Regions from separate parts of the Mesorhizobium sp. genome, predicted to be linked through region 2. Evidence: predicted binding sites of a transcription regulator. Region 2 holds the regulator's gene; the other holds the start of a gene.
What was found. Region 2 encodes PhoB, which activates phosphate uptake and scavenging genes when phosphate is short. Its sites were predicted from a motif close to TGTCATNNANCTGTCAT; they were not measured.
Positions count from the first base shown of each region.

Region 1: ACO07C_RS16565 (PhoX family protein) is a predicted target of PhoB. The motif match lies at 3,079-3,095, and genes of this name have one in related genera.

Region 1 covers NZ_OZ245860.1:3,491,319-3,507,241, forward strand. The annotation lists gene ACO07C_RS16535 (AraC family transcriptional regulator) at 1-309, opposite strand, end outside; gene ACO07C_RS16540 (hypothetical protein) at 529-876, shown strand; gene ACO07C_RS16545 (hypothetical protein) at 869-1,387, shown strand; gene ACO07C_RS16550 (hypothetical protein) at 1,458-1,826, shown strand; gene ACO07C_RS16555 (phosphatase PAP2 family protein) at 1,866-2,567, opposite strand; gene ACO07C_RS16560 (hypothetical protein) at 2,581-2,922, opposite strand; gene ACO07C_RS16565 (PhoX family protein) at 3,162-5,153, shown strand; gene ACO07C_RS16570 (hypothetical protein) at 5,285-5,509, shown strand; gene ACO07C_RS16575 (GNAT family N-acetyltransferase) at 5,530-6,210, opposite strand; gene ACO07C_RS16580 (MarR family winged helix-turn-helix transcriptional regulator) at 6,207-6,692, opposite strand; gene ACO07C_RS16585 (fumarylacetoacetate hydrolase family protein) at 6,863-7,708, opposite strand; gene ACO07C_RS16590 (SDR family oxidoreductase) at 7,837-8,571, opposite strand; gene ACO07C_RS16595 (aldehyde dehydrogenase family protein) at 8,756-11,128, opposite strand; gene deoC (deoxyribose-phosphate aldolase) at 11,197-12,252, opposite strand; gene ACO07C_RS16605 (ferredoxin--NADP reductase) at 12,466-13,293, opposite strand; gene ACO07C_RS16610 (hydantoinase/oxoprolinase family protein) at 13,515-15,599, shown strand; gene ACO07C_RS16615 (hydantoinase B/oxoprolinase family protein) at 15,602-15,923, shown strand, end outside.
Region 2 covers NZ_OZ245860.1:4,284,180-4,300,102, forward strand. The annotation lists gene pstC (phosphate ABC transporter permease subunit PstC) at 1-730, shown strand, start outside; gene pstA (phosphate ABC transporter permease PstA) at 734-1,585, shown strand; gene pstB (phosphate ABC transporter ATP-binding protein PstB) at 1,582-2,385, shown strand; gene phoU (phosphate signaling complex protein PhoU) at 2,411-3,118, shown strand; gene phoB (phosphate regulon transcriptional regulator PhoB) at 3,135-3,824, shown strand; gene ACO07C_RS20465 (ROK family protein) at 3,837-5,081, opposite strand; gene xylF (D-xylose ABC transporter substrate-binding protein) at 5,380-6,420, shown strand; gene ACO07C_RS20475 (sugar ABC transporter permease) at 6,569-7,921, shown strand; gene ACO07C_RS20480 (ATP-binding cassette domain-containing protein) at 7,982-8,782, shown strand; gene ACO07C_RS20485 (CHASE domain-containing protein) at 8,938-10,560, shown strand; gene ACO07C_RS20490 (hypothetical protein) at 10,711-10,968, opposite strand; gene ACO07C_RS20495 (hypothetical protein) at 11,053-11,379, opposite strand; gene ACO07C_RS20500 (sensor histidine kinase) at 11,822-12,853, opposite strand; gene ACO07C_RS20505 (DUF1328 domain-containing protein) at 13,035-13,199, opposite strand; gene ACO07C_RS20510 (response regulator) at 13,380-14,174, opposite strand; gene ACO07C_RS20515 (NepR family anti-sigma factor) at 14,394-14,597, shown strand; gene ACO07C_RS20520 (sigma-70 family RNA polymerase sigma factor) at 14,601-15,152, shown strand; gene ACO07C_RS20525 (response regulator) at 15,207-15,527, opposite strand; gene ACO07C_RS20530 (Crp/Fnr family transcriptional regulator) at 15,747-15,923, shown strand, end outside.

The sequences.
Region 1 (15,923 bases), 790 kb from region 2:
GACCGCTTCCTCGCGGCCTCGATGCTTCATCATGCTGGAACCGTCGAGAGCCGCCAGGAGAACGAGGTCGTCGCTGTCGATCATCGACGCCGGCCGATGTACCCGGAACTCGGAGGATTTGCCGGTGGCGAGGCCAAGCCCGGGCAACATCCGCACGCGCATGTCGACATGGGTCGGCGCGAGTGGATCGAGGTCGACCTTGAGGACCGTACGGCCATAGACCTCACGCGTCAGCTCGACACGATCCCGCTCCGGAAACATGTCCGTGGTCAGTCGGAACGAAGCGGACGGCCCCATCGTCGCAGTCATCGGCACCCCCATGCCCAGGAGGGCGCTGATATGCGCCGAGGTGCCTGAAACGTCAATCCAATGCCGTTTTGGCCGTGTTTAGGGCCGTTTTGTCCAAGCCACCCTGTTTTGTCGAACCTAGTTTGCGGCGCGCTTCCGAAACCGGAACCGCGCGGGGGCAAGACAGCGGCGCGCATCACGATCTGAAGCCGCCGCGCACTGTCTGAATGAGGGGCCGACATGACGAAGAGAATTTTGCTGGCGCTGACCATCGCCTTGGCCGGATGCCAGACCGGCCAGATCGAGGCTGACACAGCGCCGGTCTCAAGCGCGGGCAACAGCAAGAAGATCCAGCACAAGGCGACGAAGAAGGAAGCGGCTTGCGCCGAGGCCGCCCAGAAGGCGGCGCGGGCGCAGACCAATGCGGCTCTGCTTGGCGGCGTCCTGTCGGCGGCAGGGGGCCTTGGCGGTCTGGCTGGCAATGGTGGGGTCATTGCCGGTCAGGCCGCCTCGATCGGTGGCTCGGTGCTGCAGTCGCAGGCGGCGAGCAATGCCCGGGCCGGCTTGGTGGAGGATTGCTATGGCTGATTCCCTGGCGACACTATGCCGGGTCGGCGCGCTCATACTGGTTCTCTGCATCATATTTCCAACCTCCCGGGCCATGGCGCTGACCTCGCGCGACGCTTCCGCCGTCGTTGGCCTGATCGCGGCTCTCCAGCCTGAATACGGTCAGTTCGCCTATGACGAGGAGATCGCCGCCGACTGGTACGAACGCGACGCGGCCGACAAGGGGCTGATCGCCGCCGCCGGCTTTACCGCCGAAAGCTGGGAGGTCGCGCTGGGCGAAACCGTGCGCGGATTCCTGGCCACCATCCCCATCGCGGAACTCGATCCGATCTTCGGCAGGATGAAGAAGGCGGTTTCCGACATGGAGGAGCTAAGCGGCACGCAGAAGGGTGAAACGATCTCCGCCATCGACGAGCAGATCGACAGCCTGATGGTGTTGCGTGCCGAGGGCCGTCCCTTCGTGGATATAGTGAGACCCCTGACGCCCAAGATCCGCAGCCTGATCCTCGACCAAACGATCGGACAGAAGTAACGTGTCGTTCCACGGAAAATGGGAGACAGGAAGGGCGCACGGGCGATTGAGGCCAAGGCACTCGCGGGCAGTGCTGGCAAGCCTGATGGCCTCCGGTTGCAGCCAGGCGACAACCGCCGATCCGCCGATTTCAACCGGCCAGCATGCCAAGCTTGCCACGCTGGCGGCGGGGCCGAATGCGCCGGAAGGTCTGAAGGAAGCTTTGGTCGCCGCCCAGGCAGTCAGGCAGATGCACGACTGTCAGGCAGGGAATGAGTATGTTGTCCGGCAAATCAAAGCGACGGGGGCCGTCCGTGGAGCCGTTGGCATTGCCGGCGGCCTGGCAGGTTCCGGCGGCAAGGCTGCGGCGAAGGCGGTGGCAGTCGGCACGGCCGGGGTGGTGCGCGGCAAGGTCAGCGAGATAGAACCGTGCGGAATCGCAGGCAGCCCCGGCGGATGATCATGCGGCCGTCATAGGCAGGCATCATCACCATCCGGCTCACTCGCCGTCGTCGACCACCTTTCGCCGCTGCAAGGCTCTCGCAACCAGCCAGCACAGCATCGCCCAGGCGAAGCCGGCGCACCAGCCGGCCAGCACGTCGGATGGCCAGTGGACACCGAGATAGATGCGGCTGACGCCGACCAGCAAAGTGGTCAACACGGCGAGAGCCAGCACATAGATCTTCGTCGTTCGCCCATGCAGGAAGCGGGCCGCGAGCGAACCCAGCGTCAGATAGGTCACCGCCGACAGCATGGCATGCCCGCTCGGGAAGGACAGCGACGTCTCGTTGACAAGATGCGAGACGAGCTCGGGTCGGGGCCGGTCGATCCCGAACTTCAACAGGCTCGACAGCACCTGTCCGCCCGCCACCGCCACGAACATGAAGAGCGCCGTTCCCCACCGGCGCACCAGCAAGAGATAAATGATCACCGCCGCCGTGATCAGCACCAGGACGCTGGCGCTGCCGAGGCTGGTGATGTCGCGCACGGCGCCTTCCAGCCAGGGTGGACCGATAGGGTTGTTCGGCTGGCCCGGCTCGCGGAAGGCAAGCAGGATTTCCGTGTCAAAGGCGTGCGGCGTGGTGGCGCGCGCCACTTCCATCAGTTCCTCGAAGCCCCACAAAGCGCCAGCGATGATCGATCCGGCCAGCAGAACCGGGAACTCGATCCAGTTGATCAGCGTGCGTGCAGTGGTTTTCACAGGGCTGGTGGTCCTACAATCGACCCTGAAGATAGGGCCCGAGCGTGATCAGCGCCACCGCCGCGATCGCCAGCACGATGCCGGTCGCCTGAAGCGCGTTGACACGCTCGCCGAAGAAGACCAGCGCCACGACGTTCACCGAAACAAGCTGAATGACCGCCGACAGGCTGAACGAAACGGACATGCCGAATTCGCGGATCAGCCTCAGCATGATCAGATTGCCCAGCGAATAGAGCGCCAGTGTCAGCACGATCTTGCCCAGGCTTGGCGCCAGCCCCCATTGCTTTGCCGCCGTCGCGGCCAGCAGGAAGATGACGGTTGAAACACCGAGCTGAAGTAATCCGGAAAAACTCACCTTTTGCCCCTCGATGATCCTTTTGGCAGCCCTTGTTTCCGAACCGCGCGGGCACGTCAAGCAAGGTCCATCGGGCCAGGATCGCGGCGACGGAGAGAATGCCGCCCGGTGCCGCACGTCGCGCCGACGCCGGTTAAGGTCAAATGACCGCGGCTTTGTCACGAAAATGTGATCGGGCGATTATAAGGGGTTGAACAGGCACCCCCCGCTCCAGCCACTCCAAAGCCAGAGGCACGCCTATGACCGACGATCGCTCCGCCGACACAAGATTCCGCACCAGCCTGCTCGAGGAAAACGACGGCGCTGGCACCAACCCCACCGACAACCGCACCATGGGCGAGATCATCGCCGCCAGGTTCTCGCGACGGGGTTTCCTGAGGGGTTCGCTTGCCGTCGCGGCCATTGCCGCCACCGTCAGCCCACTGGCGCTTGTCGCAGCCGACGATGCGCGCGCGGCGGAAGGCTCGGCCTTCAACTTCGACGAGCTCGAAGCCGGCATCGACGACAGGCACCATGTCGCGCCGGGCTATGACGCCGACGTGCTGTTGCGCTGGGGCGATCCGCTGTTTGCCGATTCGCCGGAATTCGAGCCGACGAGGCAGTCGGCCGAGGCCCAGGCGAAACAGTTCGGCTACAACAACGATTATGTCGGCTACATCCCGATCGACGGCTCGGCCGAACATGGCCTGCTGGTGGTCAACCACGAATACACCAACCCGCATCTGATGTTCCCCGGCCTTGTCACAATCGCCGACGGCAAGGTGAAGCAAGCACCACTCAGCAAGGAGCAGGTCGATGTCGAGATGGCCGCGCATGGCGGCACCATCGTCGAGATCCGCAAGGTGTCTGGCAAATGGCAGGTGGTGCGCGACGGCAAGCTCAACCGCCGCATCACCTCCAACACCGAAATGGCGCTGTCGGGCCCGGTCGCCGGCCATGACCGCGTCAAGACCAACGCCGACCCGTCCGGCACCAAGGTATTCGGCACCGTCAACAACTGCGCTGGCGGCGTGACGCCGTGGGGCACCTATGTGATGGCCGAGGAGAACATCCACGGCTACTTCTCCGGTGACCTTCCCGAGGGCCACGGGGAAGCCGCCAACTACAAGCGCCTGGGCATTCCCGAAGGCGCCTATGAATGGGCGGCACATTACGACCGCTTCAACCTCGCCAAGGAACCCAACGAGCCCAATCGCTTTGGCTGGATCGTCGAGGTCGATGTCGACGATCCGACCTCGACGCCGAAGAAGCGCACCGCCATGGGCCGCTTCAAGCATGAGGGCGCGGAGTCGATCGTCGCCAGGGATGGCCGCGTCGTCTTCTATCTCGGCGATGACGAGCGCTTCGACTATGTCTACAAATTCGTCACCAAGGGCACTTTCAACGCCAACGATCGCGCGGCCAACAAGGACCTGCTCGACGACGGCACGCTGCATGTCGCCAAATTCGCCGAGGATGGCACGGTGGAATGGCTGCCGATCGTCTTCGGCCATGGACCGCTGACCGCCGAGAATGGTTTCGCCAGCCAGGCCGACGTGTTGATCGAGACGCGCCGCGCCGCCGACCTGCTCGGCGCCACCAAGATGGACCGCCCCGAGGACATCCAGCCGAATGCCGTCAACGGCAAGGTCTATGTCATGCTGACCAACAATTCGAAGCGCAAGGCCGACCAGGTCGATGCCGCCAACCCGCGCGCGGGGAACGCCTTCGGCCATATCATCGAGATCGCCGAGGACGGTGGTGATTTCGCTGCCGCCAAGGGCAAGTGGGAAGTGCTGCTGAAATGCGGCGATCCGGCGGTGGCCGATGTCGGCGCCACATTCTCGACGGCAACCACGGTCAATGGCTGGTTCGGCATGCCCGACAATTGCGCCGTCGATTCGGCGGGACGCCTTTGGGTCGCCACCGACGGCCAGGGCCCGAAGGCCACCGGCCGCACGGACGGCCTGTGGGCGGTGGACACCGAGGGCGCGGCACGGGCGACGTCAAAGCTGTTCTTCCGCGTGCCGATCGGCGCCGAAATGTGCGGCCCGCTGTTCGCGCCGGACGACCAGACCGCCTTCGTCGCAGTCCAACACCCCGGCGATGGCGGCGAGGACTGGGAAGCGTTCGGGCGCCCGTCCTACTACGAAGACCCATCGACCCGCTGGCCTGACTTCAAGCAGGACATGCCGGTGCGTCCGGCGGTCGTTGCCATCACAAGGCAGGGTGGCGGCAAAATCGCGGTCTAGGCACGATCCACCCATATTTCGGGACTGTGGAGCGGCTTCGGCCAGGCCGAAGCCGCTCCGTTATACTCAAGCCTCGGGAAAGGCTGGAAATATAGGAATGGTGCCCTAGCTCCTCTGTCAGGGAGACCGCCATGCCGAAGTCCGTTTATGACCGTGGCCTGCTCAAGCCTGCCGACATCGCCAGGCTGCAACGCGTGTTCGACGAAGCGTGCCGGCGCCGCGAGGCACAGCCGGAATCGCCCGAGGCCCGCGAAATCGCGCTGACACTGCTTGCGCTGCACAATGCCGGCATGGTCGACGAGGACATGCTGATGGAGGCCGTCGGCTTCCGGCGGCTCGAGCCAAAATCAGCCTGAATTCCAGAGGCAAGCAGCTCTCATCCAGCGCGTTGAACGACAGCCACATTGATCGCGCTTCTCAAGCGGAAGCCGATGGACTCGTACAGTCTTATCGCGGCGGCGTTGGTGGCATAAGCGTGGAGGTACGGTACTTCGCCGCGTGCGAAAATCTGGTTTGCCACGAACAGGGACATCAGCCTGCCCAGGCCAGCGCCGCGAAACTCGGGATGCGAGCAGACGCCGCTGAGTTCGGTATAGCCGGGCTGCTTCATGCGTTCGCCCGCCATCGCGACGAGCCTGCCCTCGACCTTCACGCCCCAGAAATCGCCGAGGCTGAGCGCCCCTGACGTGAACGGGCCGGGCTTGGTGAGCGAGGCCAGGGCCAGCATCTCGGGGATATCGTGCTGCGTCAGCCGCTGCACGCGCTCATCCCTGACGGCCTGCAAGGGCTGCTCGCCGACCATCTGCATGGCGGAGGCGGAAGAGGTTGCGGAGAGACCGGCCGGAAGGGCAATAGCGTCGGCCTGCGCCATGATCATGCTTTCGCCCGGGCCAACAAGCTCACCCAACGCCCGCAGACTTTCGGCATCGTCGGCTGCGGTCGCGGCGAAGAGGGCGATTGACGGTGAATAGCGCCTGGCGAGCCTGCCCCCTTGCGCGAAGTACCGATGCCGCGTTTCCAACGCGCTCCAGACGGGCCGGTCGAGAACGTGCTTCATTGCGCTGCGCCTTTTTCCACACGCCGGTAGAGAGGAGTCGCGGCCAGGCCATCTTCGATAGCGGCGAGTTGATCGAGAAGCGGCCCTGAGAGGTCCCGGCACAAATCGGCGACGGCGTTCTCGACTTGCGGCCACACATCCCGCTTTGCAACATCGACGAGGCGCTGGCCGCTCGTTGTCAGCGAGACCATTCTGCGTCGCTGGTCATCCTGGGACTGGGTGACATCGACCAGCGCGAGATCGGCCAGAAGCGAAACGCTTCGCGTCACACCGGGCTGCGTGACCCCGAGCGATTGCGCCAGTTCACCGACTGGCAGCGGGCCCAATCTGTCGAGCGCGGCCAGCAAAGGGTACTGGCTCGACTGAACCCGAACGTCCAGGCCATCGAGCAGGCGCTGCGTATCCGCCTGCAATTGCTCGCCCAGACGCTTCAGCCTGCTGCCAAGACACAGGAAGCCAAGGGCTCGAAGGACATCTTCCATCATCACACCGTTTCGGACCGTAATCATAACATGTTATATAACACGGTAATAAATTAGTCAAAAGCAGGCACGCCGGACCGCTTTGCTCCGACGAAGCCGGCACGGCAGGATAGATTGAGATGATAGAGGCCGCCGTTTTCCGGCGGCCTGACCAAGGTCACCTTCAGGCGCTACACGTCCGCCTTGAAGGTCTGCTTCTGCTGGCCGAGACCTTCGATGCCAAGTTCGACGACGTCGCCGGCCTTGAGGAACACCGGCGGCTTCATGCCGAGGCCGACGCCGGGCGGCGTGCCGGTGGAGATGATATCGCCGGGGTGCAGCGACATGAACTGGCTGAGATAGGACACGAGATAGGCGACGCCATAGACCATCGTCTTGGTCGAGCCGTTCTGCATGGTCTTGCCGTTGACCGTCAGCCACATCTTGAGGTTCTGCGGATCCGCCACCTCGTTCTTGGTCACCAGCCACGGGCCGGTCGGGCCGAATGTGTCGCAGCTCTTGCCCTTGGTCCACTGGCCTTGGCGCTCCGCCTGGAAGGCGCGTTCGGAGACGTCATGCGCAACACAGTAGCCGGCTACATAATCAAGAGCATCGGCCTCGCTGACATATTTGGCCGTCTTGCCGATGACCACCGCAAGTTCGACTTCCCAGTCGGTCTTCACGGATCCGCGCGGGATCAGCACGTCATCGTCCGGACCGACAATGGCCGAGCTGGCCTTCATGAAGATGATCGGCTCCGGCGGCACGGTGGCGCCGGTTTCGGCGGCGTGGTCGGAATAATTCAGGCCGATGCAGATGAACTTGCCGGTTCCGGCAACGCAGGCGCCGAGCCGAGGCTTGCCGGAAACCACCGGCAGCGACTTAGGATCGAGCTTCGACAGCATCTCCAGCGACGCCGGATGAAGTACGGTGCCTGCAATGTCGGCGACATGGGCCGAGAGATCGCGGATCGTCCCATCGGCATCGAGAAGGCCGGGACGTTCACTCCCGACTTCGCCATAGCGCAGCAGTTTCATGGTAGCCTCTCCTCAGTCAGATCGGTTCAGAGCTGTTCACCGTTTCACGGAAACACAGAACCGCTCCATCTCTGTGTTTTAACGCAGTTCCGGACGGAAAACCGATACGCGGTTTTCCCGCAATTGCTCTAGATCGACCAGCCGCCATCGATATTGTAGGCCTGCCCGGACGTATAGGTGGCGCCCGCCAGATAGACGGCGAGATCGGCGATTTCCTCCGGCGTGCCAAGACGGCCCATGGGCTGGCGCGCGATGAACGCCGCGCGCGCCGCTTCATAATCGCCCTGCGCATGCATGCGATCCTGCAGCGACGGGCTCTCGACCGTGCCCGGGCAGATGGCGTTGCAGCGTATGCCCTTGCCGACATAGTCGGCGGCGACGGCCTTGGTCAGGCCGATTACCGCAGCCTTGCTCAGGCCATAGACGAAGCGGTTCGGCACGCCCTTGGCCGAGCTCGCCAGCGAGGCCATGTTGATGATCGATCCGTCACCGCGCTCCAGCATGCCGGGCAGCACGGCGCGGATGGTGCGAACCATGGCGCGGACATTGAGGTTCAGCGCGAAATCGAGATCGCCGTCCTTCATTTCCAGGATCGAGCCCGAATGGACAAAACCGGCGCAGTTGAACAGCACATCGACGCGGCCGATGTCGGCAAAGGCGGCGTTGACGGCGCTGTCGTCGAGCACATCGAGCTTTCGGGTCTTGATACCAGGCACCGTCTTGGCGAGTTCCGCCAATAGCGCCTCGTTGATGTCGGTGGCGTGGACGGTGGCTCCGGCCTTGGCGAAGGCCAGCGCGCTCGCCTTGCCGATGCCTTGCGCCGCTGCCGTGATGACAACGACCTTGCCTGCCAGATCCGCCATGTTCTTCTCCTCGCCGCGTGTGATCGTCCGGGTTTATCGGCAGCCGGCCAAGGCGTCATGTACCAGTCAGACACCGTTGTGCGGCCTGCGCCACTGTACTCACAGATAAAGATGTTTTTTCTCGTTAAAGAACACGCATCCGGGCGTCAAGCCCGAACACGATCACTTGCGTGGCGGCCGGAGCTCAATCGCCGTAGGGCACCCAGACGTTCTTGACCTCGACGGCGCGGCGCAGGAAGGTGTCGCCGGCGGCCTCGTCGGAAGCCCAGTCGAGGGTCCGGCCATTGCCGCTCCAGACGCGCTTGAGGTTGCCGATCGAGTCAGCTTCCGCCTTGGCGCATGTGTCGGCATCGGCGAATAGCCATAGCCCGTCGACATCGTCGTGCTTGGCCAGCACGCCGGTAAGTTCGGCCGTGCGGCCGGTGACGATGTTGATGGCGCCGGCGGGTACGTCGGAATATTCGATGACCTGATAGAGATCGGTGGCCAGCAACGGATATTTTTCCGAAGGCACGGCAACGACCGTGTTGCCCATGGCGAGCGCCGGTGCGACCAACGAGATCAGCCCAAGCAACGGCGCATTGTCGGGCGCGACAATGCCGACGACACCGACCGGCTCGTGCAGAGCCAGCGTCACGGCGCGGGCTGGCGGCTGATGCACCCTGCCCTCGAACTTGTCGGCAAGGCCGGCATAGAGGAACAGGCGTTCGATCGACTGGTCGACCTCTTCGCCCGCCGCCCTGGCGGCAACGCCGGTGAGCTGGACAAGGCGGGCGGCGAATTCATCGGCACGGCCGGAAAGGTTCTCGGCCACATAGTAGAGCACCTGGGCACGGTTATAGGCAGTCGCCTCAGGCCAACCCTTACAGGCTCGCGCTGCCGAGACGGCGTCGCGGATATCCTTGCGGCTGCCCAGCCCGACTTCGCCGGCCAGCTTGCCCTTGGCGGTGACAACCGCCAGCGAATAATTGCCGTCGGGGCGCACCTGCTTGCCGCCGATGAACAGTTTTGCCGTGCGGTCGATGCCACCGCCTTCGGCTTGCTCGACCGGTTGCGCCGAGGCTGTCGCCGGCTTGATGACCGGACCGAGCGGCAGCTTCGCCGTGAGATATTCGAACATGCCCTCGCGCCCACCCTCGCGGCCAAAGCCGCTTTCGCGGTAGCCGCCGAAACCGCAGGCGGCATCGAACATGTTGGTGCCGTTGACCCAGACGACGCCGGCTTTCAGCCGCGGCGCCACATGCAGGGCAAGATTGACGTTCTCGCTCCACACCGAGGCCGCCAGCCCATAGCGCGTGTTGTTGGCGAGCTCGATCGCTTCCTCGGTATTGCGGAAGGTCATGGTGGCCAGCACCGGGCCGAACACCTCTTCCTGGGCGAGAATATTAGCCGGCGAAACGCCTGTGGCGAGAGTCGGCAGATGGTAATAGCCGGAGGACGGCAAAGCGACGTCCGGCTGCCAGCAGACGGCGCCCTGCCTGGCGCCTTCGGCGACAAGGCCCTTGACGCGGTCGAGCTGGGTCAGGTCGACCAACGGGCCGATATCGGTGTTCTTGTCCAGCGGAGCGCCAACGCGCAGCCGGCTCATCCGCGCCTTGACCTTGGCAAGGAAGGCGTCAGCTATGCCTTCCTGCACCAGAAGGCGGGAGCCGGCGCAGCAGACCTGGCCCTGATTGAACCAGATGCCGTCGACCAGGCCTTCGACGGCGCTGTCGAGATCGGCATCCTCGAAGACGATGAAGGCCGACTTGCCGCCAAGCTCCAGAGACAGTTTTTTCCCCGAGCCCGCGGTCGCCTTGCGGATGATCTTGCCGACCTCCGAAGAGCCGGTGAAGGCGATCTTCTGGATGGCGGGATGATTGACGATCGCCACGCCCGCCTCCGGGCCGCCCTGGACGATGTTGACGACGCCCTTGGGCACGCCGGCGCGCTCGCAGATCTCGGCGAACAGAATGGCGGTGAGCGGCGTGAATTCAGCCGGCTTCAGCACGACCGTGCAGCCTGCGGCGAGCGCCGGCGCGATCTTCCAGGCCAGCATCAGCAGCGGAAAATTCCACGGGATGATCTGGCCGACGACGCCGACACCCTTGTGTCCCGGAAAATCCTGGTCCAGCGCCTGCGCCCAGCCGGCATGATGGATGAAATGGCGGATGGCCAGCGGCACATCGATGTCACGGCTTTCGCGGATCGGCTTGCCATTGTCGATCGTTTCCAGCACCGCGAACAGGCGCTGGTGGCGCTGCATGGCGCGGCCGATGGCGTAGAGCACCTTGGCGCGCTGGTAGCCGGTGCTGGCGCTCCACTTCGGCAGCGCCCTGGTGGCGGCCGCGACCGCGGCATCGATATCAGCGGCGCCCGCGTCCGACACTTTTGCCAAAAGCTTGCCGGAAGACGGATCGCTGGTTTCGAAGGTCTTTGCGCCGGCAGCGGCTTTCCAGTCGCCGCCGATGAACAGCGCCTTGCCAAAATCGCGCGCGGCAAGCCAGGCATCGGCCTCATTGCGGGCTTCCGGCGCCGGGCCGTATTCCATGGCGTGATAGCGTTCGAGAATGTTCATGGGGCGCTCCAGATAATTGTCTCGGACGGCATTCCTTGGAACTCAGGTCAAAATTCCTGATCCGATCCTCACGCCATCGCGTGGCGATGATTGGCTGAATAATGACCTGTCAAATGGTGCTCGAGCTGCCGCTCGATATCGGTCAGAAGGCTCGATGCACCGAAGCGGAACAGCGTCGGCTCCAGCCATGGACGGCCAAGCTCTTCCTTCATCAGGACCAGCCAGTCGAGCGAGGCTTTTGCCGTGGAAATGCCGCCGGCAGGCTTGAAGCCTATGAGATAGCCGGTCTCCTCGAAATAGGCGCGGATGGCGCGCACCATGGCGAGGCCGACGGGCAGCGTGGCGTTGACGCTCTCCTTGCCGGTGGAGGTCTTGATGAAGTCCGCGCCCGCCATCATCGCCACCATGGACGCCAGCATGACATTGCGCAGCGTGGCGAGGTCGCCGGTGCCCAGGATGACCTTCAGATGCGCGTCACCGCAAGCGGCGCGCATCGAGACGATCTCGTTGTAAAGCTCGCGCCATTTCGCGCCAAACACCAGGCCGCGCGGAATGACGACGTCGATCTCGTCGGCGCCGTCCTTCACCGAGGCCTCGATCTCCTGCAGGCGGGTCGATAGCGGCGTAAGGCCATGCGGAAACGCGGTGGAAACTGCCGCGACATGGATGCCGGTGCCGCGCACGGCATCGACAGCGGTGGCGACGAACGGGTGATAGACGCAGACGGCGGCCGGACGAATGACCTCACCTTCTATGCCGAGACCCTCCACGATATCGCGGCGCAGGGGATTGGTGGCCTTGGCACAGAGCCGGCGCACGCGCTCTTCCGTGTCGTTGGAATTCAGCGTGGTCAGATCCATGCAGGCTATGGCGCGCAGCAGCCAGGCCGCCTGGTTGTCGGCCTTGATAGAGCGCCGCTTGGTCAGGCTGGCGACGCGGCGTTCCAGCGCCGAGCGGTTGACGCTGCGCATCGATTCCATGAAGCCGAGATCGAGTTTCATGCCGGGATTGCGGGCAATGCCGTGGCCGAGCTGGACGGGAATATTGGCCGCGGCGCGCGCCGGCAGCGAGGTCACCTTGGAGGCACTGGCGCCGAGATCGGCTTCGCGGATCGTGGTGCTCATCTCCTGCCCTTTCGTTCAGCGGCTTGCGCTTGATATCCCGGCGCGTGTCATCTCCCAAAACCGCTCGACGGCTCTTGGGCGACACGCACGAAGATAGCCCGCGAAGCCACGCTTCACGAGTCCTCGGGTGAGTGATAGCTGAAAAAGACCGCGACGGCAGCAGATTTTTGACCGGAAGGTCAAAACCTGGTTGCGAGCGGCGTCTCGAAGGCCTCAGCCGACGAAGGCGCGCTCGACGACGAAGCTTGCCGGATGGCTGAGCGAGCCTTCATGGAAACCGAGGCTTTCGGCCAGTTCCTTGACGTCCTTCAGCATGTGCATCGAACCGCAGATCATGATGCGGTCGGTTTCAGGATTGAGCTTCTCGATGCCCAGATCCGCGTAGAACTTGCCGGAGCCGATCAGCGCGGTGATGCGGCCCATGCGCGGCGATTCTTCGCGCGTCGTCGAATTGTAGAGGGTGACGCGGCCGCCGGTCAGCTCGCCGATCAGAGGATCGTTTTCGAGCGCCGCCACCAACTCCTGGCCATAGGTCAGTTCCGCGATGTCGCGGCAGGTGTGGGTGAGGATGAGCTGATCGAACTTCTCATAGGTGTCGGGGTCGCGCAGCAGGCTGGCGAAGGGCGCGATGCCGGTGCCGGTCGAGATCATGAACAGCCGCTTCGCGGGCGTGAGCGCATCGACCACCAGGGTGCCCGTGGACTTCTGGCGCATGATGACGGTGTCGCCGACCTGGATCTTCTGCAATTCCGAAGTCAGCGGGCCATCCGGCACCTTGATCGAGAAGAATTCGAGCTCTTCGTCCCAGGCGGGGCTCGCCACCGAATAGGCGCGGAACACCGGCTTCTCCGCATTGGGCAGGCCGATCATGACGAACTCGCCGGAACGGAAGCGCAGCGACTGCGGACGGGTGATTCGGAACGAAAAAAGCCGGTCGGTGTAGTGCTTCACCGACACGACGGTCTGCGCATGGACATTGGCCGGAATCGGGAACCGCGGCGGCCGGGCGTCGGGGGTGCTGAACGCGGGTGTGGTGTTCATCAAATCCAACCTTCCGGCGCCACCTTCGGGCGTTGGCGCCAAACCTTTTCATGCACGCCCGGACCGTTCAGGTCCCGGCGTGCTGCTCGCACACTCCGAAGCGGTAAGCTCTTGTGCCCGGAATTTATTAGTATACAAACGATATTTGCGTCAAGATACCGCCGCGAAACGCCTTTCCAAACTGCCGCATATCCGTAGTCCGTAAATTTCGGGTTTCGACAATGAAAGAGAATTTTTCGGTGCAGCCGCAGGATTCCCTGGGCAATGTCGTCGCTGGTATCGATGTCGGCGGAACCTTCACCGACCTGCTTTTGATCGACGGCCGAGACGGTGGCCGGGTGCATATCGCCAAGACGCCTACCACCGTCGATAACCAGGCGTTCGGCGTCGTTTCGGCGCTCGGCGCCACCGGATTTCCGATCGACGGCATCGACCTCATCGTGCATGGCACGACCACCACCACCAACGCGGTCCTGGAGCGCCGGCTGGCGAAAACCGGCATGATCACCACGCGCGGTTTTCGCGATGTGATCGAGCTCGGCCGGCGTACACGGCCGCAGGCCTATGGCATGACCGGCAGCTTCGTGCCGATCATCCCGCGCAACCTGCGGCTCGAAGTGTCGGAGCGCGTCGAGGCGTCCGGAACGATACGCACGCCGCTCGACGAGGCTGAAATGCGCGAAGCCCTGAAGACGCTGATCGCGGCCGGCTGCGAATCCCTCGTCATCCACTTCCTGCATTCCTATGCCAACCCGGCGCATGAGCGGCGCGCGGCCGAGATCGCCGCCGAGCTTTGGCCTAACGGCTACATCACGGCAGGCCACGCGCTGCTGTCGGAAGCCCGCGAGTTCGAACGCGGGGTGACGGCTTCGGTCAACGCCTCGGTGCAGCCGATCCTCGAGCGCTATGTCGAGCGGCTGCGCAAGGAATTGGCTGCGAAGGGCTATGCCCGCGACTTCCTGATCATGAATGGCAATGGCGGCATGATCTCGGCCCGCTTCGTCACGCGTGAATCGGCCAAGACCGTGATGTCCGGCCCGGCCTCGGGCGTCATCGCCGCCGCCTATACCGGCAAGCGCGCCGGTTTCGAAAACCTCGTCACCTACGACATGGGCGGCACCTCGACCGATGTGGCGCTGATCCGCAACGCCGAGCCCGCGGTCTCCAACGAGATCGAGATCGAATACGCGATGCCAATCCACGTGCCGATGGTGGCGGTGCACACGGTCGGCGCCGGCGGCGGCTCGATCGCGCGAGTCGATGCCGCCGGCCTGATCCAGATCGGCCCGGAAAGTGCGGGCGCCAATCCCGGCCCGATCTGCTACGGGCGCGGCGGCCTGGAGCCGACCATCACCGACGCCAATCTGGTGCTGGGACGGCTGGCGCCGAAGAAGCTGCTGGCGGTCGAAAACCCGGTCACGGTGGAACGTGTCACCGGCATTTTCGAGGACAGGATCGGCAAGGCGACCGGCCTGTCTGGCGTCGAGGCCGCGGGTGCTGTGCTGCGTCTCGGCAACATGAAGATGGCCGGCGCCATCCGCATGGTCTCGGTGTCGCGCGGCCATGACCCTCGCGACTTCGCCCTCTTCGCCTTTGGCGGCGCCGGGCCGCTGCATGCGACCGCGCTGGCCCGCGAGCTCGGACTGCCCAGGGTGCTGGTGCCGGCGCGGCCCGGCATCACCAACGCGCTCGGCTGCGTCGTCGCCGACCTGCGCCACGATTTCGTCAACACGGTCAACCAGCCGGTGGCGATGCTCGATGAAACCCAGCTTCACACTGTGTTGGAACGGCACCGTAACGAAGGCGAGGAGCTGATCGGCAAGGAAGCGGTGAAACCGGAGACGATCCGTGTCACCCACTCCGCCGACATGCAGTTCGTCGGCCAGACCCACATCATCAACGTGCCGCTGCCGTCGTCTTCAGTGACGCGTGCGACGCTGCAGGCGCTGTTCGAAAAAGCCTATTTCGCCCGCTTCAAGGTCGAACTGCCGGAGATCCGCGCCAATCTGGTCAACCTCAACACCTCGGTTACCGGCGTGCGTCCGGCGATCGACCTGTCGCGATTGATCGACCCGGCGGGGCGCGCCCAAACGCTGGACGAGGCGCGGCGCGAGGTACGGCCGGTCTGGTATGCCGGCCACTGGCATGACACGCCGGTCTACGCACGCGAAAAGCTGCCGCTCGACGCCGTCATCGAGGGCCCGGCGATCCTCGAACAGATGGATGCGACGACGGTTCTCGAACCCGGCGACCGCGCACGCTGCGACGCCGACGGCAACATCATCATCGACATTGGCGAGGCCTGACAATGCCAGCTTCCAAAGGGGCAAAACTCGACGCCATCACGCTTTCGGTTCTCCAGGCGGCCTTGCAGCAGGTCTGCGACGAGATGGACCTGACGTTTTCGCGCGCCGCCTTCTCGCCGGTGATCGCCGAGGCCAATGACCGTTCCGACGGCATCTATTCGGCTATCGACGGCTCGCTGATCGCGCAAGGCAGCCAGGGCCTGCCGGTGTTCGTCGGCGTGATGCAGTATTCGACCAGGACGGTGATCGAGATGATCGCCGATGGACGCTGCCTGGCCCCGGAGCCCGGCGACATCTACATCGTCAACGATCCCTATCTTGGCG
Region 2 (15,923 bases):
CTACGGAACCATCGTCACCTCGGCGATCGCCATCCTCATCGCCGTGCCGCTCGGCATCGGCATCGCTATCTTTCTCACCGAGCTTTGCCCGCGCCCGCTTCGCCGCCCGATCGGCATGGCAGTGGAGCTTTTGGCCGGCATCCCCTCGATCATCTATGGCATCTGGGGCCTTTTCGTGCTGGCTCCCTTCCTGCAGACGACGGTGCAGCCCTTCATCATCGGCATGTTCCACGGCATTCCCGGCCTCAACAGCCTGTTTGCCGGTCCTCCCTACGGCATTGGCCTGCTGACCTCGTCGTTGATCCTGGCCATCATGGTGCTGCCCTTCATCACCTCGATCACCAAGGACGTGTTCGACACAGTGCCGCCGGTGCTGAAAGAGTCGGCCTACGGCATTGGCTGCACGACCTGGGAAGTCACCCGCCGGGTTGTCATTCCCTACACCAGGATCGGCATCATGGGCGGCGTCATGCTCGGCCTCGGCCGCGCACTCGGCGAAACCATGGCGGTGACCTTCGTCATCGGCAACGCGCATCGCATCTCGACTTCGCTGTTTGCGCCTGCAACGACGATTTCCGCGACCATCGCCAACGAATTCACCGAAGCCGTCGGCGATCTCTATACTTCTTCGCTGGTGGCGCTCGGCTTGATCCTGTTCGTCATCACCTTCCTCATCCTCGCCATCGCCCGCTATATGCTGATGCGCATTGACGCCCGTACGGGAGCCTGACCGATGTCGACAGCCGCATCACTTCACCAGAGCCGCAAGCGCAGGAATGGCGTGATGATGACGCTCTGTGTCATCGCCGCCGGTATCGGCCTGGCCTGGCTTGCGCTGATCCTCGGCGCACTGGTCTACAAGGGCGCAGCCGGCCTGTCCTTTGACGTGTTCACGCAGATGACGCCACCGCCCGGCGACGCCGGCGGCCTGCTCAACGCCATTTACGGCAGCGTGGTGATGACGATCATCGCCGTCATCGTCGGCACGCCAATTGGCGTGCTCGCCGGTACCTACATGGCCGAGTACGGCCGCTTCTCGAAGCTCACCACCGTGGTGCGCTTCATAAACGACATCCTCTTGTCGGCCCCGTCGATCATCATCGGCCTGTTCGTCTACGAACTGATGGTGCGGCCGATGGGACATTTCTCGGCGATCGCCGGCGCCGTCGCGCTCGCCATCCTGGTGATCCCGGTGGTGGTGCGCACCACCGAGGACATGCTCAACCTGGTGCCGAACGCCCTGCGTGAAGCCGGCACCGCGATCGGCGCGCCGCGCTGGGTGGTCATCAAGTCGGTCGCCTATCGCGCCGCGCTGTCCGGTATCGTCACCGGCATATTGCTGTCGATCGCCCGCATCTCCGGCGAGACGGCGCCACTGCTCTTTACAGCGCTCAACAACCAGTTCTGGTCGAGCAATCTCAACGCGCCGATGGCCAGCCTGCCTGTCACCATCTTCCAGTTCGCTCTCAGCCCCTATGAGGAATGGCAGCAACTGGCCTGGACCGGCGCACTCATCATCACATTGACGGTTCTCGCGCTCAGCATCTTCGCGCGCAGCCTGACCGGACGCAGAGAGGACAAATGAGCCAGATGTTGTCGCCAGACATGACGATCGCCGCCGAGGCAGCGACCAAGGCCAAGATCGAGGTCAAGAACCTCAACTTCTACTACGGCCAGAGCAAGGCGCTGAAGGACATCACGCTGTCGTTGCCGGAGCGCAGCGTCACCGCCTTCATCGGACCGTCGGGCTGCGGGAAGTCGACGCTGCTGCGCGTCTTCAACCGCATCTACGAGCTCTATCCCAAGCAGACCGCCGAGGGCCAGGTGCTGCTCGACGGCCAGAACATTCTTGACCGTTCGCAGGATCTCAATCTGCTGCGCACCAAGATAGGCATGGTGTTCCAGAAGCCGACGCCGTTCCCGATGTCGATCTATGAGAACATCGCTTTCGGCGTCAGGCTCTATGAGAAGATCAGCAAGGCCGAGATGGATGGCCGCGTCGAACAGGCGTTGAAGCGTGCCGCTCTTTGGAACGAGGTCAAGGACAAGCTGAACGCCAGCGGCCTCAGCCTCTCCGGCGGCCAGCAACAGCGGCTCTGCATCGCCCGCACCGTGGCGGTGAAGCCGGAAGTCATCCTGCTCGACGAGCCGGCTTCGGCGCTCGACCCATTGTCGACGGCCAAGATCGAGGAGCTGATCGACGAATTGCAAGCCGACTACACGATCGTCATCGTCACCCACAACATGCAGCAGGCGGCGCGCGTATCGAAGCAGACGGCCTTCATGTATCTGGGCGAACTGGTCGAGTTCGACCGCACCGAGAAGATCTTCACGTCGCCCCGCGAGAAGCGCACGCAGGACTACATTACCGGCCGCTTCGGCTGAGCTCAGGCATACGAGGGACAGAATCATGAGCGAACACACAGTCGCTGCTTTCGACGAGGATCTCGGACAGATCAGCAGGCTCATCAGCGACATGGGCGATCTCGCCGGTTCGATGGTCGGCGGCGCGACCAAGGCATTGCTGAATTCCGACAACGCACTGGCCCAGCGCGTCGTGTCCGATGACGCCATCATGGACGCGCGCCAGCGCGAGCTCGACGACCGCGCCATCACCCTGATCGCCAAGCGCCAGCCGATGGCCGACGACCTGCGCCATGTCGTCGGCTCGATCCGCATGGCCGGCGATCTCGAACGCATCGGCGACCTTGCCAAGAACATCGCCAAGCGCGTCGGCACCGTCGGCCTCAGCGTCACCCCGCGCGACCTGTCGCATTCGATCGACGGCATGGCGCAACTGGTGCTGATCCAGGTGCAGGGCGTCATCGAGGAGTATGCGGCGCGTGATGCCGCCGCGCTGGCAAAGCTGCGGGCCGACGACGAACGCATCGACGTCAAATACACTTCGGTGTTCCGCGAACTCCTGACCTATATGATGGAAGACCCGCGCAACATCACCGCGTGCACGCATCTTCTGTTCTGCGCCAAGAATCTCGAACGCATCGGCGACCACGTGACCAACATCGCCGAGAATGCGTATTATGTCCTGACCGGCACGCAACTGCCCGCCAATCGCCCGAAGCAGGACGAGACGGCGATGTCCGCACCGGCTGCATGACAGGGGTGACCAAGCGATGATCGCGCCACGCATCATGGTGGTGGAGGATGAGGAGCCGCTGGGGGTGCTGCTCCGTTACAATCTCGAATCCGAAGGCTACCAAGTCGAGGTGGTGACGCGCGGCGACGAAGCCGAGATTCGCCTGCAGGAGAACGTACCCGACCTCCTCGTACTCGACTGGATGGTGCCGGCGGTGTCGGGCATCGAACTCTGCCGCAGGTTGCGGATGCGCTCGGAAACCGAACGGCTGCCGATCATCATGCTGACCGCGCGGGGCGAAGAGAGCGACCGCGTGCGCGGCCTTTCCACCGGCGCCGACGATTATCTGGTCAAGCCGTTCTCGACGCCCGAATTCATGGCCCGCGTGAAGGCCCTGCTGCGCCGTGCCAAGCCGGAAGTCCTGTCCAGCGTGCTCAAGGTCGGCGACATCGTTCTCGATCGTGAATCGCACCGGGTCTATCGCAAGAAGAGCGAAATCAGGCTCGGTCCGACCGAATTCCGCCTGCTCGAATTCATGATGCGCCACCCCGGCCGGGTGTTCTCGCGCAGCCAACTGCTCGACAATGTCTGGGGCGAGACGATCTATATCGACGAGCGCACGGTGGACGTGCATGTCGGGCGCCTGCGCAAGGCAGTCAACAATGGCCGCATGCCCGATGTCATCCGCACGATACGCGGAGCCGGCTACGCGATCCGGGAAGACTGATGACTACCGTACCTACGCGACGTTCTTGCCGATAGCGCCGGACTTCGCCTGCGCGCCCGGCGCGAAAATCTCCTGGTCGACGAAGGTCAGCGCGCGCATGGCGCAGCCTTCGCGGATCAAAGGCAGTTCGTTCGGTTCGGTATCGAAGGAGATCGATTTCGAGTGCTGGCCGCCGGCGGTCTGTGCGATCGCCTCGCGCAATGCCGGCTCGATCAGGTCGAAGGCGGCGGCGCTGACGCCGACCATGGCGACCGGGGCCGGGTCGATGAGTGCGAACAGGCTGCCGAGGCCAAAGCCGAGCGCTTCGCCGGCCTTGCGATAGGCCGCGCGCTCCGGGCCGTCCTTTTCGCGCGCCACGGCCGCCAGAGTCCGCATGTCCGCGTCGCTGACGTCTATCGGCTCGGCGTCCTCGCCCATCTGTCTTGCATTGCGCCAGATGGCGTAATTGCCGGCATAGGCCTCGACACAGCCGCGCCGTCCGCAGCGACAGAGCGCGCCGTAAGGCCGGTGGATCATGTGGCCGAACTCTCCGCCCGAAGAATGCGTGCCGGTAAACAACTCGCCCTTCAGCACCAGGCCCATGCCGATGCCGTGCGACAGCAGGATGGCGATGAAATCGTCACGGTAACGCTCCGGATCGCGCCAGCGCAACGCAATCGCCATCATGTTGCAGTCGTTCTCCATGGTGGCGGCAATGCCGAATTCGCGCTCCAGTATGTCGGCGAAGGCGATGTTGGTCTCTGGCGTGATCGGCGACCATAGCATGGCGCGGGCATGGGAATCGGTGATGCCCTGGATCGCCAGCGCGATACGGGCGACGCTGCGGACGTCGAGGTCGGGGTCCTCGAGCCGGCGCCGGACGATGGCAACGCATTCGCCGATCAGCTCGTCACGCGGCATGGTCAGCGTGTCCAGCCGGCGTTGCTCCTCGGCTATCACCTGTCCGGCATAGTCGATGACGGCGACCGAGAGAAAATTGAGCGACAGCACAACGGTCATGACCGCCGCCGCTTCCGGATTGAGGCCAAGACCGACCTGAGGCCGGCCCCGCTTCAGCGATCCGGCCTCGCTCGGCTTGGTTTCCGCCAGTATGCCTTCGCCGATCAGATCGGATGAAATCGTCGATATGGTCGAATGGCTAAGTCCGGTGGTCGCCGCGATCTCGGTGCGCGAGGGCTGTCCGGTCCGGCGTACGGCCGCAATCACCATCGCCCGGTTGCGCCGGCGTAGATCGTCGTGACGGATTCCGACCGACATGCTCTTTCACATCCTCCCTGCCGCAGCAGCCTTTTCGTGATGTCGAAGGCCATCAGCGACGCCTGAGGCGCATCGCGCCGCAGGTTGTTTTAAACCAAATTCTGGCAGAAGCCCGCGATCCTGTCATTATTTATTCGGAGCTCGAAAAAAATTCACGTGGACATCAAAATCCATCAGAATCGATGTTGACAGCGTTCCGGTGTTGCATCAGTGTTTTTTCGAGGCTCGAAAAAATGGAGCCTCTGTGCCGGCCTTCGGGTCAGTTTGGTCGCGCCATACGCGGCGCAGGGAGGATAACATGAAAAGATTCACAGCCGCCATCCTGGCGGGTGTCGCCATGTCGCTGACGCTCGTGTCGGTCGCGCAGGCGAAGGGCAAGGTCATCGGCGTTTCCTGGTCGAACTTCCAGGAAGAGCGCTGGAAGACCGATGAGGCCGCGATGAAGAAGGCGATCGAGGCCGCCGGCGACAAGTATATTTCCGCTGACGCGCAGTCCAACCCGGGCAAGCAGCTGACCGACGTCGAAAGCCTGATCTCGCAGGGCGCCAACGCGCTGATCATCCTGGCGCAGGATGCCTCGGCCATCGGACCGGCCGTGCAGAAGGCACTCGACGAAGGCATTCCGGTGGTCGGCTATGACCGCCTGATCGAGAACAAGGACGTGTTCTACCTCACCTTCGACAACAAGGAAGTGGGTCGCATGCAGGCTCGCGAAGTGTTCAAGGTGAAGCCCGAGGGCAACTACGTGTTCATCAAGGGCTCGGGTGCTGATCCGAACGCCGACTTCCTGTTCTCGGGGTCGATGGAAGTGCTCAAGGCAGCGATCGACAGCGGCAAGATCAAGAACGTCGGCGAGGCCTATACCGATGGCTGGCTGCCGGCCAACGCGCAGAAGAACATGGAGCAGTTCCTGACCGCCAACGACAACAAGGTCGATGCGGTGGTGGCGGCCAATGACGGTACGGCCGGCGGCGTCGTCGCGGCGCTGACCGCGCAAGGTTTGGCCGGCACCGTGCCGGTGTCGGGCCAGGACGGCGACCATGCCGCGCTGAACCGCATCGCACTGGGCACGCAGACCGTGTCGGTGTGGAAAGATGCCCGCGAGCTCGGCAAGAATGCCGCCGAGATCGCCTCGCAGCTGGCCGACGGCAAGAAGATGACCGACATCGCCGGCGAGAAGGACTTCACCACGCCAGGCGGCAACACCGTCAAGTCGTTGTTCCTGACCCCGGTCGCCATCACCAAGGCCAACCTCAACGTCGTCATCGACGCCGGCTGGATCAAGAAGGACGAGGTTTGCGCCGGCGTGGCCGCGGGCAGCGTCCCCGCCTGCAACTAAGAAGCCGTCCAACCCTGCTCGATCACGACGCCGCGGCCCCAAAGAGCCGCGGCGTTTTCTCAAAAAGATTTGTGTTTCCGCCTTGGGCGGGTAGCTTCTAGGCTGGTTTCGGCATCCGCGTCAGACGGCAAGCCGTTGGGAGGAAATCATGACCGACACAACGTCCACCCCGCAGGCCGATACCGCGCGGGCGTCCGAGCTCGGCGCGGTTGCCCGTTTCCTGAAGGCGACCGAGATCGACACCCGCATGCTGGGCATGGTCGGCGCGCTGCTGGTCATCTGGATCGGCCTGCACGTGATTTCCAGCGTACGCCTCGGAGTCAATCCACTCGATTTCGACAGCCGTACCTTCCTGACGCCGCGCAATCTCTGGAACCTGTCTGTGCAGACATCCGCGGTCGCCATCATGGCCTGCGGCATGGTGCTGGTCATCGTCATGCGCAACATCGATCTCTCCGTCGGCTCCGTCGAAGGCGTGATCGGCATGGTGATGGGTTTCGCGCAAGTGCATTTCCTGGTGCGGTTCGTCGGGCTTGAGCTCGGCAATCCGTGGATATGGGTCCTGGCGCTGCTGATTGGCCTGGCGCTCGGCCTGCTGATCGGCGCCTTCCAGGGTTTCATCATCGCCTATCTCGAAGTGCCGGCCTTCATCGTGACGCTGGGTGGCCTGCTGATCTGGCGCGGCGCCGCCTGGTGGGTGACAAGCGGCCAGACCGTGGCACCGATGGATGCCACCTTCCAATTGATGGGCGGCGGGCCGGCGGGATCGATCGGCGCGACATGGAGCTGGGTCGTCGGCATCGTCGCCTGTATTGCCGTGGTGTTCGCGCTGTTCAATGGACGGGTGCAACGCAAGCGTTTCCGTTTTCCGTTGCGTCCAATCTGGGCCGAGACACTGCTTGGAGCCGTCACCTGCGCGCTCATCCTGGGTGCGGTCTGGCTCGCCAACTCCTATCCATGGCCGATCGGCATCGTGAACCGGTACGCGGCGGCCCACAACATCACCGTGCCCGAGGGGGGCCTGTTCATCGCTCACGGCATCGCCATTCCGGTGCTGATGGCGATCGCGGTCGGCCTTGTCATGACCTTCATCACCAACCGCACGCGCTTCGGACGTTATGTGTTCGCCATCGGCGGCAATCCGGAAGCGGCCAATCTCGCCGGCATCAACACGCGCTGGATCACCATGAAGGTGTTCATGATCATGGGCGTGCTGGCCACCATCGCCGCGGCGATCTCGTCGGCGCGGCAGAATTCGTCCACCAACGTGCTTGGGACGCTGGACGAGTTGCTGGTCATCGCCGCCGCCGTCATCGGCGGCACGTCGCTCGCCGGCGGCTCGGGAACGATCATCGGCGCGATGCTCGGTGCGTTGCTGATGCAATCGCTGCAGTCAGGCATGGTGCTGCTTGGCGTCGACTCGCCGCTGCAGAGCATCGTGGTCGGGGCCGTGCTGGTGATCGCCGTCTGGCTCGATACCGTTTACCGCAAGCGCGTCTGAGCATGATCCGGTTTTCGGACGAGATCAGCTCAAGCAGGAACTATTAGGGGAGGCATCGCCATGATTGAGAAGACTGCTCCTGCAGCCACCGCGCTGGTCGACATGCGAAACATCTCGATCGCGTTCGGCGGTATCCGCGCCGTCGATGATGCGTCGATCGATCTTTTCCCTGGTGAGGTCGTGGCGCTGCTAGGCCATAACGGCGCCGGCAAGTCGACGCTGATCAAGATCCTGTCCGGGGCCTACAAGCGCGATGCCGGCCAGATCTTCGTCAATGGCCAGGAGGCTTCGATCTCCAACCCGCGCGATGCCAAGAACTATGGCATCGAGACGATCTACCAGACACTGGCGCTGGCCGACAATGTCGATGCCGCCGCCAATCTCTTCCTCGGCCGCGAAATCATGACAGCCTATGGCACGCTCGACGACGTCGCCATGGAAGCGGAGGCACGCAAGGTGATGGGCCGGCTCAATCCGCGCTTCCAGCGTTTCAAGGAGCCGGTGATCAAGCTGTCAGGCGGCCAGCGGCAGTCTGTGGCGATCGCGCGCGCCATCCTGTTCAACGCGCGCATCCTGATCATGGATGAGCCGACCGCGGCGCTCGGGCCCCAGGAAACGGCCCAGGTCGGCGAACTGGTCAAGCAGCTCAAGTCCGACGGCATCGGCATCTTCCTGATCAGTCACGACATCCACGACGTGTTCGAACTTGCCGACCGCGTCTGCGTCATGAAGAACGGACAGGTGGTGGGCACCGCACGCACCACCGATGTGACCCAGGACGAGGTGCTCGGCATGATCATCCTTGGCAAATGTCCACCCGGCGCCATTCCCGGGCCCGGCGCGTTGAAAATCGCCGCCTGATCCGGCTCGGCAAGCTCGGCTGTCGTCACCTGTCGGCGGCCGGCCATTTGCCAATCATGTGATATGCCAGTGATGGCGATGGGTTGGCCCCGGCATTGTCTTGATGCGGCGACTTGCCCATAAAGGTGGCAACCGTTCACGGGCCGCATCATCCATTGAAGAAATTCTTTCCGATCGTTGCCTTCATCGCCGTCGCACTGATCAGCCTGACGATGGCGGGTTTCGCCTACTTCGCCACTCAGGAAGCGGCGCGCATCAAGTTCGAGGCGGCGGCCGATGATGCGCTCAACCGGATCGAAAGCCGCATCGACCTGCATCTCGCCCTGCTGAGGTCCACCCAGGCGCTGTTCGACGCTCGCAATGGCGATATTTCGCAGAACGAATTCGCAGCTTTCTTCAAGGCGCTCGATGTCGAAAACAATTTCGCCGGCCTGCGCGGTATCGGCTTTCTGCGGTTGGTGAAGAGCGGCGATGAGGTCGCCGTTGAACGCGACATCCTGCATGACCAGGGCGTGGCGCACATGGTATACCCGGATACCGCGCTGCCTTGGCGCGCGCCCATTGTCCTGTTCGAGCCGCTGGATCCGGCCAACCAGTCGGCAATCGGCTACGACATGTTCACCGAACCTGTGCGGCGTGAGGCGATCGAAAAGGCGATGGCCGATGATCAGCATCACGCCAGCGGCCTCGCGCAACTCGGCCAGGGTACGGGCGCCACTCAGACTTTCACCGGTTTTTTCGTCTTCGTACGGCTCAACGTCGAAACCGCTCCGGACGTCATCAACGCGTCCAGGTCCTCGACGGCGGGTTTTCTCTACGCTGCCTTTCGCGCCGAAGATCTTTTCCAGGTCGCGCTCAGCCGGGTACCGTTGTTGCCGGTGAACGCCGAAATCTATGATGGTGCGGTGAAAGCCGACAACCTGCTGTTCCGGTCGGAAACGCCGCCTGTCTCGTTGTTGGCGGACAGGCTGCTGGTGACCCGCAAGATCATGGTCGCGGGCCGGCCATGGACCATCCTGTTCAGACCAACAAACGCCTTCGCTCAGCCTTCCTCGCGCGCCATTCCCGTGATGCTGGGCCTGCTGGGGCTGTTGCTTGCGGGCGCCATTGCCTTGGTGGCGCGCTATCAGGAGCGGGCCTATGACGCGGTGTCGCTACTGCACGAAACGACCGAAAAGAGCCTTCTGGAAAAGGACCTGATGCTGCAGGAGATGAAGCATCGCATCAAGAACTCGATCACGCGCGTGCTGGCCATCGCGCGCCAGACGGCCTCGCGCGCCACCGACGTCAACGAATTCTCGTCGTCCTTCTCAGCCCGGCTGCAGGCAATGGCCGCCTCGCAGGACATGCTGACGCGTTCACGCTGGCAGAAGGCCGATCTTGGCGATCTCCTGCGCATCGAGCTTGGCCAGGTGTTCGGCAAGGAGCTTCCCGACGGGCTTCTGACGGGACCCGAGGTGCTTCTCGACGAGACAACGACGCAGGCGCTCGGGCTGACCTTTCACGAACTGGCGACGAATGCGCTGAAATATGGCGAAGCCGGCAGTTCAGTAGGCGCGCTCAAGATCGACTGGTCGCTTGAAGGACGCGGTCGCGACAGGATGCTGGCACTGAATTGGCGAGAATCCGGGCAGAAAAAGCTGGAGCCACCGACCAAGACCGGTTTTGGCACCAAGCTTATCGACCTCAACGTGACGCGTGAGCTGCGCGGCACGATCAGGCGCGATTTTCATGCCAATGGTCTGAACGTGGAAATAAGGGTTCCTCTGACGGCTTAACCGCCAGACAGGCATGACCTTGTCCATGCAGCCACTATCCCAAAACCTCCGCGGGCTTCCGGGCGACATACAATGGGGTGTGCACACATCAAACGGAAATCCGGAAGCCGACGAACCGGCTTCCGGATTCAAATCTCGATTATCGCTGAACTAGTTGCAGCGGGCCGTGTACCTGATGGGGTGACCGTAACGATCATGACCACGATACACGCAACGGCCATTGCGCAGATTGCGCACCAGCAGGCCGGAACCCGCACCGACAGCCGCACCGATAAGCGCGCCCTTGCCGCCGCCGACCAGGCCACCGATGCCGGCGCCGATCAAGCCGCCGCCAACCACGTCCTGCTCGGTGGTGGTGCAGCCGCTCAGCGCAGCCACCGCAGCCACGGCAATAATCATCTTCCGCATAGAGTCACTCCTCACTTTGTGTCGTCACTTAAATAAGCTCCGACCGCCATTTATCATGAAACAACAGTCTTTGCCCGCTCGATTTCATTGTTGGCTAAGATACTCTTTCGCGGAGCGTCCTCCATTGGATGCCACCAGCAGGTTAGAAATCTCCAGGGAAGCATCAAGGGTTCCGTCCGGACGCACGTTCCAGGCGATCTTGTTGTAGTCATCTTCCAGCGCCGGATCGACCTGGAGGCATTTCGCAACGATATGCTCGGCCTGTCCCTGAACATCTCCCAGAGCGAACGGCCTTTCAGCTGTACACGCCGCGGCAGTCTCGAAAACGCTCACCGGAACCGACAATTCCCGGCAGTCGGTCATGGCGTTCGAACATCCTATGACGAGCAGCAAGGCGGCTATGTGTTCCATGGCGACGAGTCCTCTCGCCACAATAACGACTCAAAACCGCCAAAGTTCCTGCCATTGCCGGCTTGTCAACAAATAATTGGAAGCGAGTTATACCGTATTGCCGCAGGAGCTCGCCCGGTTGTGTCCAGGCGGTCAGGACAGCTGGAAGGCCGCCAACAGCAGGATTGCGATGATCAATGCGAATGCCGCGAGGCGCAGGGCGAGGCGAGAAGTTCGTGGCGAAGGTAAGGCCGGCGACTCCGGCTCCTGGAACCCACCCATTGAGACACGGGCGGCCTGTTCCAGCCTGTTCATGTCGGCGACCGTTGTCAAAATCATTCCCCCTTATCGCGCTGCGAACCAAACCGGGAACGTCGAGACGACCGGTACGTTCCAGCGATGTCTGGGAAATTCAGTATCGGCCGTTATGGTGAATAGCCGGTTAAGGTTCGCGTGACTCTGGTCAGTCGGTCTCGAAGTTGCCGGGAGGAACGACGAGGCGATATTCGAGGCGACCAGCCGCGATTTCGAGTGTCGCGGTGCCGTTCAGCGATGCCGGCACGACCCGCTCGAGGGCAACGCTGCCAAAGCGCTTCTCGCTGCGTTGATTGTCGTTGGCTCCAATCGCCTCGGCCCACGTCAACGAGAGAGCCACCTCGCCGGTGCCGGCGGCCAAGAGATCGGCGGTCACTTCGACAAAGCCGCCCGGCCGCGACAATGCTCCATAGCTGACCGAATTGACCGCGAGTTCATGCATGGCCAAGCCGATGTGCAAGGCCGCATTGGGATTGAGATAAGGATTGACGCCCTGGAAACGCAGGCTGCGCGCGGGATCGGCTCCGTAGCGGCCGACCTGGCCGGACACGAGTTCGCGAAGGGCCGCTCCGCGCCAGTTGGAGGACGTCACCAGGTCCTGGGACGAGGCCAGCGACTGCAGCCGGCCGCGAAAGCGCGTCAGGAAATCGCCGATGCTGTCGGAGTAACGGCCGGTCTGGGTGGCGATGCTTTGAATGATGGCCAGCAGATTCTTCGATCTATGGCTGACTTCGCGCAACAGCGTCTTTAGGGTCTGTTCGCGGCGCTTCTGCTCGGTCGTTTCGACCATTGTCGTGACAACGCCCTGCACGGTGCCGCCATCGCCATGATCGGCGTCTATCCACACCTGGAACCATCGAACGCCGTCTTCGGCCGGAACGCTGAGCTCGAGACGCTCCGGTTTTCCGGACGCCATGACGTTGCGCTTGGCCGTGTCGATGCGGTCTGCCTGGGCCAGGGGCAGGATGCCGTTGCTGTCGGCGCCGTCAGCCCAGGGCGCGCGCATGTTGCGCGCCCAAACTGTCTTCAAGTCGCGATCCTGGTAGAGCACGGAAATGCCGGCATTGTGGAGCGCATGCAGAAGCGCCCTGCCGAGCTGCATTCCACTTTCGGCGGGATGCAAGGCGATGATCTCATCGCCCTGGGTGCCCTCTTGAATGTCTCCCGCCTTGGAACGCATCGGTCAATATGTCCACCCAGTTCAACTGAACGGCTCACGGAGAAATGGGTTCCCAAGGAAGTCGGTTCCTGATCCTCAAAGCGGTCCGCCGAGCGGTGCCCTGTGAAGGATACCGCCCGGCGGTAGCTGGAAACCGTTTGAGGGGTGCGGCTTCCAGTGTTCGCTTGATGGCTGCTGGGCCTCAGGCGCGCTTGAACAAGCCTGCGAGAAGCGAAATGACCAGGAAGGCAAGAAATATGAAGAACAGGATTTGCGCTATTCCAGCCGACGTCCCCGCGATGCCGCCGAACCCGAGCGCACCGGCGATGATCGCCACGACAAGAAAAACAAGCGCCCAGTAGAGCATGATCCATCTCCTTCAAATGGTGTGATAAAAACGTGGTTCGCCGCCGTTTGTTCCACCATTGGCCGAAAAAGACGAGCCCGATGCGTGGGAAAATTCTTGGCGGCACCCCCCTCCGATCATGAAGAAGGCCGCCCGGTGCGGAGCACCGAGCGGCCATTCATGCATTCCATGGCGGCAAGCTTATGCCGCCGCCTTCGCCTGCCGGTCGAAGAACAGTGCCTGGCTGATCAGAGCCTTGACCATATCCGGGTTGAATGGCTTGGTGACCAGGAACGCCGGTTCAGGCCGCTCGCCGGTCAGCAGGCGTTCGGGAAAGGCGGTGATGAAGATCACCGGCACGGAGGTGGATGAAAGGATCTCGTTGACGGCCTCGATGCCCGAGCTGCCATCGGCGAGCTGGATGTCGGCCAGCACCATCTTTGGCCTGGTCTTACCGAACAGCGTCACCGCTTCGGCATGGGTGCGCGCCGTTCCGACGACGCGATGGCCAAGACTTTCGACCATCTCCTCGATGTCCATCGCGATCAGTGGCTCGTCCTCGATGATCAGCACATCGGTCGCCACCTGGCGGGAGATCTCGTTGCTCGCCTGGGCCAGAAGCTCAGAGAACTCGGCGTCGCCGACATCGAGAATCTCCGCCGCCTCGTCTTCGGTGAAGCCTTCGACCGCGACCAGAAGGAAGGCCTGGCGAGGGCGAGGGGCGATGGCATTCAGGTTGGCCGCCGCGCGCTGCTCCCAGGCCGACTGGGCATGTTCTTGCGGGACACGGATGGCGACGGAGGTGAAGAGCTTGGCGAATATCTTGTAGAGGGCGATGCGGTCGTTCGACGCTTCCGGAAAGATGTCGACATCGGCGATGAGGGCCTCAAGCATCGCGGCGACCAGCGCGTCGCCACTCTCCTGCGATCCTGAAACAGCCCGCGAGAAGCGGCGAAGGAACGGCAGGTGCGGAGCGATGGTTGCGGATAAACTCATGATGGACGTCTCCCTCAGATGACGTGGTTGCCTAGATTGCAGGTCAAGCTGATTGCAAGCCCCGAGACAACAAACGCAGCGTTTCCGAAAAAGTTCCGGCCCCTCGTGGAACTAATGCGTGAGGAAGGCGTTTGAGGTCGGGATGGGCAACCAGACGAGGGTGCCGCTTGCCTTGTGTTGTGTAGTATGGCGGCTTGGGAGCTGGGAATAAAGGGCGAAATGAAGGATATGATGAAAGACATAATGGCTGGCGCCGTCGACAGGCGCCGGGACGCTTCCGGCGACCCGCTTGGGCCCAACTCGGAAATCGGTCGCAAACTCAAACAGTACTATGACGGACTGGTTTCCGATGACGTGCCGGATCGCTTCGCCCAGTTGCTCAGCCAGCTGGAACAGGCCGAACCCGCACAGAAGAAGGACTGAGGCATGGCCGCAGTCTCTCAGGGCTTCAAAACCGACCTGCTCGGATCGATTCCGAGCTTGCGTGCCTTTGCCGTTTCACTGACGCAAAATGCCGACAAGGCCGACGATCTGGTGCAGGAGACGCTGGTCAAGGCGTGGGACAAGCACGAGAGCTTCCAGCCCGGCACCAATCTCAAGGCGTGGCTGTTCACCATCCTGCGCAACGAGTTCTATTCTCAGATGCGCAAGCGCGGCCGCGAGGTGCAGGACAGCGATGGCATCATGACGGCAAGGCTGGCGGTTCATCCGGCCCAGCACGGCCAGCTCGACCTCAAGGATTTTCGCGGCGCGCTCGAACAATTGCCCGAGGACCAGCGCGAAGCCATCATCCTCATCGGTGCGTCGGGTTTCTCTTATGAGGAAGCCGCCGAGATTTGCGGATGCGCGGTGGGAACGATCAAGAGCCGTGTCAGCCGGGCCCGTACGCGGCTGCAGGAGATCCTCAAGATTTCCGGCGAGGACGAATACGGTCCCGATGCGATCTCCGCCCAGGTGATGGGTACGCCCGCAAGCTGAGGCCCGCCTCGCACGTCAACTCTTCAACCAGGTGACATCTCGGTCATTGGAACATCAATTGGCCGGCGAGCGGCCACAGGCCGCCGCCACGGCCTCGATAAGGTCCTCGCCCGAATAAGGCTTCGTGACAAGCCTGATGCCGGGAAAGGACGTCTTGATCTCGTCCACATCCGAATAGCCCGAAGCGAACACGAAGGGCAGGCCGGTTTCGCGCAACCCCGTGGCGAAATCGAGCGTGGAGTTTCCGCCCAGCATCAGATCCACAATGGCGGCATCGAATCGTCCGGCAACGTCGTGCCTGTCGATCTCCGCCAGATCCCGGGCGATAACCACATCGTCGGCTCCATAATCCCGGCATAACTGCTCGACATCCATGGCGATCAGGAATTCATCCTCCAGGACCAGAATCCGCAAACCGTCGAGCAATGGTGGCACGTAACAACGTCTCCTTGAAAACGCAGGAGTCATGATCGCTATTTGGCACCCTGTCATTTAAAAAAGACATGCCGGGCCAAGATGGTGGAACCACGATCCCGTCAACGCGTTTGAGACCAACTCTCTCGAGGAGGGGCAAAGTTTTCGATGAGGGGCGAGATGTCAGGCCAAAACGGGCGTTCTTTCTCCGGCCGTCAGTATCCTTGCGAGAATTGCCCGCTTCGGCCGCTGCCAGTTTTTCGCGAGTTCGAAAAGCAGGAACTTGCCTTCATAAGCAAGTTCAAGAAGGGTGAGCTTGCCGTCGACAAGGGCGCCACGGTGCTGGTCGAGGGTAGC